DNA from 3 places in the Paraburkholderia agricolaris genome. Region 3 is predicted to be linked to each of the others. Evidence: predicted binding sites of a transcription regulator. Region 3 holds the regulator's gene; each other region holds the start of a gene.
The links. The regulator LexA, encoded in region 3, represses DNA repair genes until DNA is damaged. The targets are predictions, from matches to a motif close to ACTGTATNNNNATACAGT.
Positions count from the first base shown of each region.

Region 1: GH665_RS12195 (CppA family protein) is a predicted target of LexA. The motif match lies at 1,263-1,280, and genes of this name have one in related genera.
Region 2: imuA (translesion DNA synthesis-associated protein ImuA) is a predicted target of LexA. The motif match lies at 1,414-1,431, and genes of this name have one in related genera.

Region 1 is NZ_QPER01000001.1:2,756,043-2,758,243, forward strand. It holds gene GH665_RS12190 (XdhC family protein) at 1-846, opposite strand, end outside; gene GH665_RS12195 (CppA family protein) at 1,306-1,587, shown strand; gene GH665_RS12200 (DUF2471 domain-containing protein) at 1,616-2,020, shown strand.
Region 2 is NZ_QPER01000001.1:3,378,378-3,380,578, forward strand. It holds gene GH665_RS14820 (Y-family DNA polymerase) at 1-604, opposite strand, end outside; gene imuA (translesion DNA synthesis-associated protein ImuA) at 504-1,343, opposite strand; partial or broken gene GH665_RS14830 (lipocalin family protein) at 1,651-1,824, shown strand; rRNA gene rrf (5S ribosomal RNA) at 1,909-2,021, opposite strand.
Region 3 is NZ_QPER01000001.1:2,580,820-2,583,020, reverse strand. It holds gene GH665_RS11555 (DUF2939 domain-containing protein) at 1-516, opposite strand, end outside; gene GH665_RS11550 (hypothetical protein) at 750-1,100, opposite strand; gene lexA (transcriptional repressor LexA) at 1,158-1,808, opposite strand; gene GH665_RS11540 (sulfate ABC transporter substrate-binding protein) at 2,124-2,201, shown strand, end outside.

The sequences.
Region 1 (2,201 bases), 180 kb from region 3:
CAACCGCGCAATCTGCTCGTCACTTAAATCGAAGAGCTTAAGTCTCTCTCTGCGGGCTGCGTTATTTTTTCGCGACCCGATCGCACCAACGTAAAATGCATCGGTCTTCAGAGCTTCCATTAGGGCGAGGTCATCCAACTTCGGATCGTGAGTCAACGTTACGACGGCCGAGCGTGCATCGAGTTTCATTGAAATTACCGCGTCGTCCGGCATCTCACGAACAAGCGATACAGTTGGAGGCAAGAATTCCTCAAGGTACTCCTCACGGGGATCACAGACGGTAATCTGGTAATCCAGTCCCGAAGCGATTTGAGTGAGATATGTGCTCAGTTGCCCTGCCCCAATGACCAACAGCCGGCAACGGGGTCCATGAACGACAGTGAATATATTTCCGTTGTACGTCACACGGCCGACGGCGTGGGTTCGGTCAAGGGAAACACGACCCGTCCTGACATCCAGATGGCGGGCAGTGAGATTGCCACGTTCCACTTCCTTCACCAGCTGTTCCAGCCTGGAGTCTCTGCCGAGGGGCTCAAGCATGAGTTGGATAGTTCCTCCGCATGGCAAACCGAAACGATGCGCCTCCTCCGCGCTCACACCGTAGGTCAGCATCTCCGGCAGCTCATTCGTTATTCCATTCTCGCGAACCTTCAGAATAAGGTCGTCCTCGATGCAGCCACCCGAAACAGAGCCAATAACGACGCCGTCACCCCGGATGGCCAGCATCGCGCCTTCCGGGCGCGGAGAAGACCCCCAGGTCCTGACGACCGTGACCAGCAGAACACGTTGATTTTTCTCCATCCAGGCAATACTTGTCCTGAGTACCTCCAGGTCGACACTGTCCATAATTTGCTCTCTACCGCCATCAAATTCAGGGTAGTCTGGTTACACCGTCTCCCAGGCGTAACCTGCCGTCTTGTGAGGTCAGGTTAGCGTCGCGCTGGACATAAAAATAGTTGTATTTTTCGATGCTTCGCATCTCGTTTTTAGATACCGGGTGCCCGATAGAGTCCCGGTGCCAGATGCCATTGTCGAAGCCGCGCAGATCCCTCAGGAGGCTGCGGAGAACGCTCTAAAAATCCTGAAAGACCGCCACGGCGATTTTGACAAGAGCCGTTCATCCCGCGCCCAGTGATCGGGCAGAAATGTGTCATCCGCTTCTGCCTGCCGGGCAACCTATTCCGTATCGACCTTGATTGCCATCTGTGCTCTCTTCCCGTCGAGTGCGGCATCCTGAAAATTGACTTGCATCCTGGCCAAATACTGTATAAATTTACAGTACTGTTTTTATATACAGGATCGGTCATGAACCAGCTCATCCGCATCTTGAACGACGGTGATCGCGAAACGCTTGCGTGGCTGCGCAAGCATGTCGGCGACGTGCGCGTAGCTGCCGCTGCGCGGCATCTGGGAGGCAACGGCAAGCCGTACCTGTCCGCGGTGTGCCGCTATCTCGGCGTACGTCCGCCAACGCCTCATCAACAACTCCGACCTGTTGACGACTGCACGGTCGGCGATAACTATCTTGCGCAGATCCGCCTGCTGCTGGCAGAGCGCAACCAGCCGTTGTTGAAGCATCAACGTTGATGCTGCGAGTCTTCAGGAAGATAACAATATGATTAAGGACGCTACTCCTGATAGGGATGTCCACGACATCAATCCGGTCGCCCTCGAACGCGCACTCCGCAGCGCGTCGCTCGATCTCCAGCAAATCATTGCCACGGTCGCAGGTCGTCACCTCGACAATGGCCGTCGCCGTTACTCAAGCAGCGCGCAATTGCCGACATGGCGGACACTGCTGACAATCGACGAACAGGTCTTTGAGAATCGGGGTTTCCTGGCAAGGCACAACGAGGCGGTGCGCTCAACGTTTGTCCGGTTTTGCGACAGTCGCTTGTCCGGGATGGATCTCGACGAACCCATCGACTGGCGACGTGACGACGACGACTTGCCAGTCGTGTACCTGCTTGCGCGCGCACTGGTACAGGCCAACGTTACCGATATGGCCACTCAGGACTAATGTGCCGATATCAGCCGTTGGTCGTTATAGTTTTGGGTGCGCTCCAGAAAGTCCAAGGTTAAATGGATCTCGACGCTAACGGGGCCATGTGCTCGCGGTCCGCTGCACGCGCAATACGGCTCTCCTTGACCGCCACAAGGAACAGCCGGAGCGCAAAAATGCCGCTGCGTGAGCGAGGTGG
Region 2 (2,201 bases), 800 kb from region 3:
CGGATAAGCGATCGAGGACCCGCGCAAGCGACGCTTCCTTTACCACATGCCAACGACGATGCCCCTGCCGATCGGCGCACGCCTGCGCCAACAGCCACGCACCCCAAGCTGTCGGTGCACACGCGATGCGCGCCGTATAACCGAATTCGGCCACCGTCGCGGATACCCGTGACAACAACGTGCGCAAACCGCCAAACAACCGCAAACCGGAGCCGACTTCTAGCAACAAGGTGTGCGCATGCGCGAGCGACACCTTCGGTGTGTACGTCAGTAAAGCGAGCGCCATTGCTTCGAACGCCTGGGTTTCGCGGGGAGTATCCGCGGCAAGCATCTTGAGACCGGGCGCCAAAGCCAATGCATACGAGCGCGAATGACCCGCATGCACACCGGCACGCAGTGCGTCGAAATCCGGCATCAAGATGTGCGCGTGATCGGCCAGCGCATAGCAGCGCACCCCAATAACGTCTTCGGCGCCTGGGGGTTGGCTTGCCTCGTCGCCGGGCTCACACGGATTCGGCTTCGCGAGTGAACCACCCTGGAGCGACTCGAGAGGCTTCACCGCTTCCAGCGACAAGAGTGGCAATGTGACTGCGATCCACAACATGTTTGATCTCTCGTCCTTGATTGCTGCCGCTTCCGTTTTCCGGCAACACGACGCTTTGTAACGGCAAAATAAGGCGCAGAGGCTCCGCTAGCGGCGGGCCGCGGCGTTTGAAAATGTCAATCGAGATACCAATCTCCCGCAACCATTGACGACGATTGATCGTCTGCGCATTGGCCGGCAAAAGCGGTTCGCAGATCATTCGCAAAGGCGCTGGCGAAGATTGCGTTGCTGCCTCGACAGGCCGGATCAAAAATGCGAGTGAAGCCGACTCCTGGGCCGCGACCTGCAGACGTCGAACCTTATCGGTGCGCGCATTCGGCAGCCATACCAGCACGGCGCCCATACCATCCTGCTTCAATGCCTGTGCAGCGACCCAAAGAGCCTGATCCTCACTCGAACGCACCCATAAGACACGCTCGACATCGACACCCCAGGCCCTCAGAGCCGAAGCACTGGGCTGGTACGGCGGCGCCACGAGCATGACGTGCCGTTCGGCTTGTGCCGTGAGATGCTTGAGCGCACGGGCCAGCAGACGCAGCTCGCCAACTCCTTCGTGTTCAATCAATAATTCCGTCAGACCTCCAGCCGACCAGCCCTGCCCGGGCAGCAGTTGATCCAGCGCGGCATAACCGCTGGAAATCACCCGCGAGTCCGCCTCGGCAAGCTCACTGCCCTGCCATACCTGACGCCGCAATTGCGACGACAGCTCTGTTGTCGCCAGATGAATCGCTGCTGCCATAGACACGCTCATTCCATAGGAAATACTCCGCCCTGCCCGGTATCAGACAAGCATGAAGCGACGATCTTTCACTGTATATTTATACAGTATTTTAGGGGGGATGTTAAGAAGACAAAGCGAGGCGAAGAAGAGCACGCAGGGGGGAAATGACGAGGGGGTGAAGCTGTTTTGCCGTAGGTTTTCACCCGTGGGAGCAGTTGTTCTTTGGCGTAACGGCTAAGTTAGCCAACCTGGAGTTTCCATGTTCCAGAAGGATCGGAGCGAAAGTTCACGCATGTATGCTGCAGATATGCGCAAGAACTGACGGCTCATGCTGCGCCTCGATCCGTTGATGGACGATCAGGAACTTGATTCGCGCGAGTCGACCGGCGCGGTGTACTGGGAAGGTGCAGTGCGGGTGAGCCGCGACGGTGCGGACGTGGGCCGTGCGTATCTGGAGTTGACGGGTTACGCGAACGCGCTGCGGATCGGCAAGGAGTGAGCGGCGTGCCTGAGGGGATTTCCGGGGGTGCGTAAACGCAGAAACCCCACCTTGATGGGGCGGGGTTTCTGTTGCTGCTAGGGAGCCTGACGATTACCTACTTTCACACGGGAATCCGCACTATCATCGGCGTGGAGTCGTTTCACGGTCCTGTTCGGGATGGGAAGGGGTGGGACCGACTCGCTATGGTCATCAGGCATGACTTGTTGTCGTGTCGCCCTGGGGGGCGGCACAACCAATCTGGAAGAAGTAGTTTCTGGTGATGCTCACCAGAGGGAGATTCGGGGGTTGTGTTGTTTCTGGCACAACACTGATCTCAACCTGTGTGTGGTCTGCATAAGACCCTGCGCGTGGCGCAGGGTGGGGCATCCATAAGT
Region 3 (2,201 bases):
TGGTGTCGCGTTGTTCTCGCTATGGGTTGGGCCGTTGGTTGTGCCGTTGCCCGTGTCGTTGCCCGTGCTACCGGCAACAGGCGGGGCTGGTTCCGGTGCAGGCCCTGGCGCGGCAGGTGGAACCGGCGGCCGTTCGCCCGGGTTGCCGCGCGGCGGCATGCCGTTCAGCAAGGCCGCCACGCCGTCGGGTGTCGCATAAGCGTCGACCAGTGGACCGATCAAGGCCACGCCGATCATGGCGCCAATCGCTGCGAACGGATTACCGTTGCCATGTCCGTCGAGCCTACGCGTGAGCAGGCCGGTGACCTGCTGTTTCAGGCTCTCGCGCAACGCGGGAAAATCGACGTATTTATTGACGGTTTGCGCATCACGTGCGTCCGCCGCGCGCTTGAGATTATTTAGCGCTATGTAGGGCGACGCATATCCGAACCCCAATGCGGCGATCACCACAATCACAATCAAAGTGACGATCAGCGGCCGGGTAGCGCTACGTTTCGTGCGAGTTGAAACTGCCATCGAGCGGGACTCTCTATCAGGTGTCATCTAACGTGGACCGCGGCCACGTAAAAACGATCCCATACGATGCAATATCCGGGAAGGCCGGGCGGCCGAGACTCTATGCCGGGCGTCGCAGGCTGCGGGGCACACGCCGGGCGTCGCATGCGGGCTATTGCATGTCGCGCGCGGCATCCCGTGCGCTGCATGGCGGCAGCCGGTTGCAGCCGGTTGCCGCCAACCCGCCGTGCAGCTTATGCCTCGAACACCGCGCCGTGCACGTTGGCTTCGTCGGCGATGCAACGATCGATCATGCGGCACACAGCGTCTACCGTGCCGACCATGATCAGCCGCGACGGCCCATGATAGACGCGCACCGGCGCACGGCGCGCGGGTTCAGCCGTATTCAGCCCGGAATTCAGTGACACGCGCGCAAAAGCCGGCAACGAGGACGGCAAACCTGCTCCTACGCCGGGCGCGTCGAACAGCGATAGCGATGGAGTGCCGGCCGGGGACGCCTCGATTAGCGAACAGGGCACCAGCTTGCGCAGATGGCGCAGACGACCGAACTGGCGAAAAGGCAGCAGGCGGGCAAGGCGTTCCATGAGTCTCTCCAGGCGATTCAACGTTGGGGCAGCTTTGGGTTGGCGCACGCGCAGGGCTTAGAACTCGCCCGGGCGGATCAGCCCGACGGCGATACCCTCGAGCGCGAATTCCGCACTGCCGGTTTCAACGAAGATGTTGTCGTAATCGGGGTTCTCGGCGATCAACTCGATGCCGTTCGGCCGGCGCTTCAGGCGCTTGACCGTTACGTCGTCGCCAAGGCGCGCGATGATGATCTGACCGTCTTTGGCTTCGCTTTTCTTCTGTACCGCGAGCAGGTCGCCGTCGAAGATGCCCGCGTCGCGCATGGACAGCCCGCGTACTTTCAGCAGGTAGTCCGGCTTGCTCGAGAACAGTGCCGGGTCGCACGCGTAATGCTGCGAGATATGTTCCTGCGCGAGGATCGGACTACCCGCCGCAACGCGGCCGATCAGTGGCAGCGACAGTTGCATGATGCTGGCGTGCGGCAGCGTGAACTGGTACGGCGAATCTTCGGCGCCCCCAAGCAGGCGAATGCCGCGCGATGCGCCGGCCGCCAGTTCGATCACACCCTTGCGAGCCAGCGCCCGCAAATGTTCTTCTGCCGAGTTGGCCGAGCTGAAACCCAGCTCGGCGGCGATTTCCGCCCGTGTGGGCGGGAAACCGGTGCGTTCGATGGCCCGGCGGATCAAATCGAAAACCTGCTGCTGACGTGCGGTAAGTTTGGTCATGGCGCCACTGTATGTATGAACAGGTGCCTGTATTTTTATACAGTATTCCGCGCAATTCAAGCTTTACTTTAAGTTCGTGCCCTGGGGTGGCGCTCCAGCGCCGCAAACGGACGTCATAACACCCGTTTTCGTGCCGCAACGCCTTATCCGGCCGTCATTACCACTTTTGCGTATTAAAGAATGAAGAAACATTATTTTTAATGATGAAAGCTCTTCGATAGACTTTCCTTCGAGTTGGGGCTCATGTGCACGTGACCGCGACGCAAAACAACACCACACGCTGTTTCAGCGGACCACCACGCGGAGAAAGTTGGCATGAACCATCAAGGCACGGGGCTGGCAGGCAAGACCAGAAAATTCATTGCGGCGCTCGCTTTCGGCGCAGTCGGCACG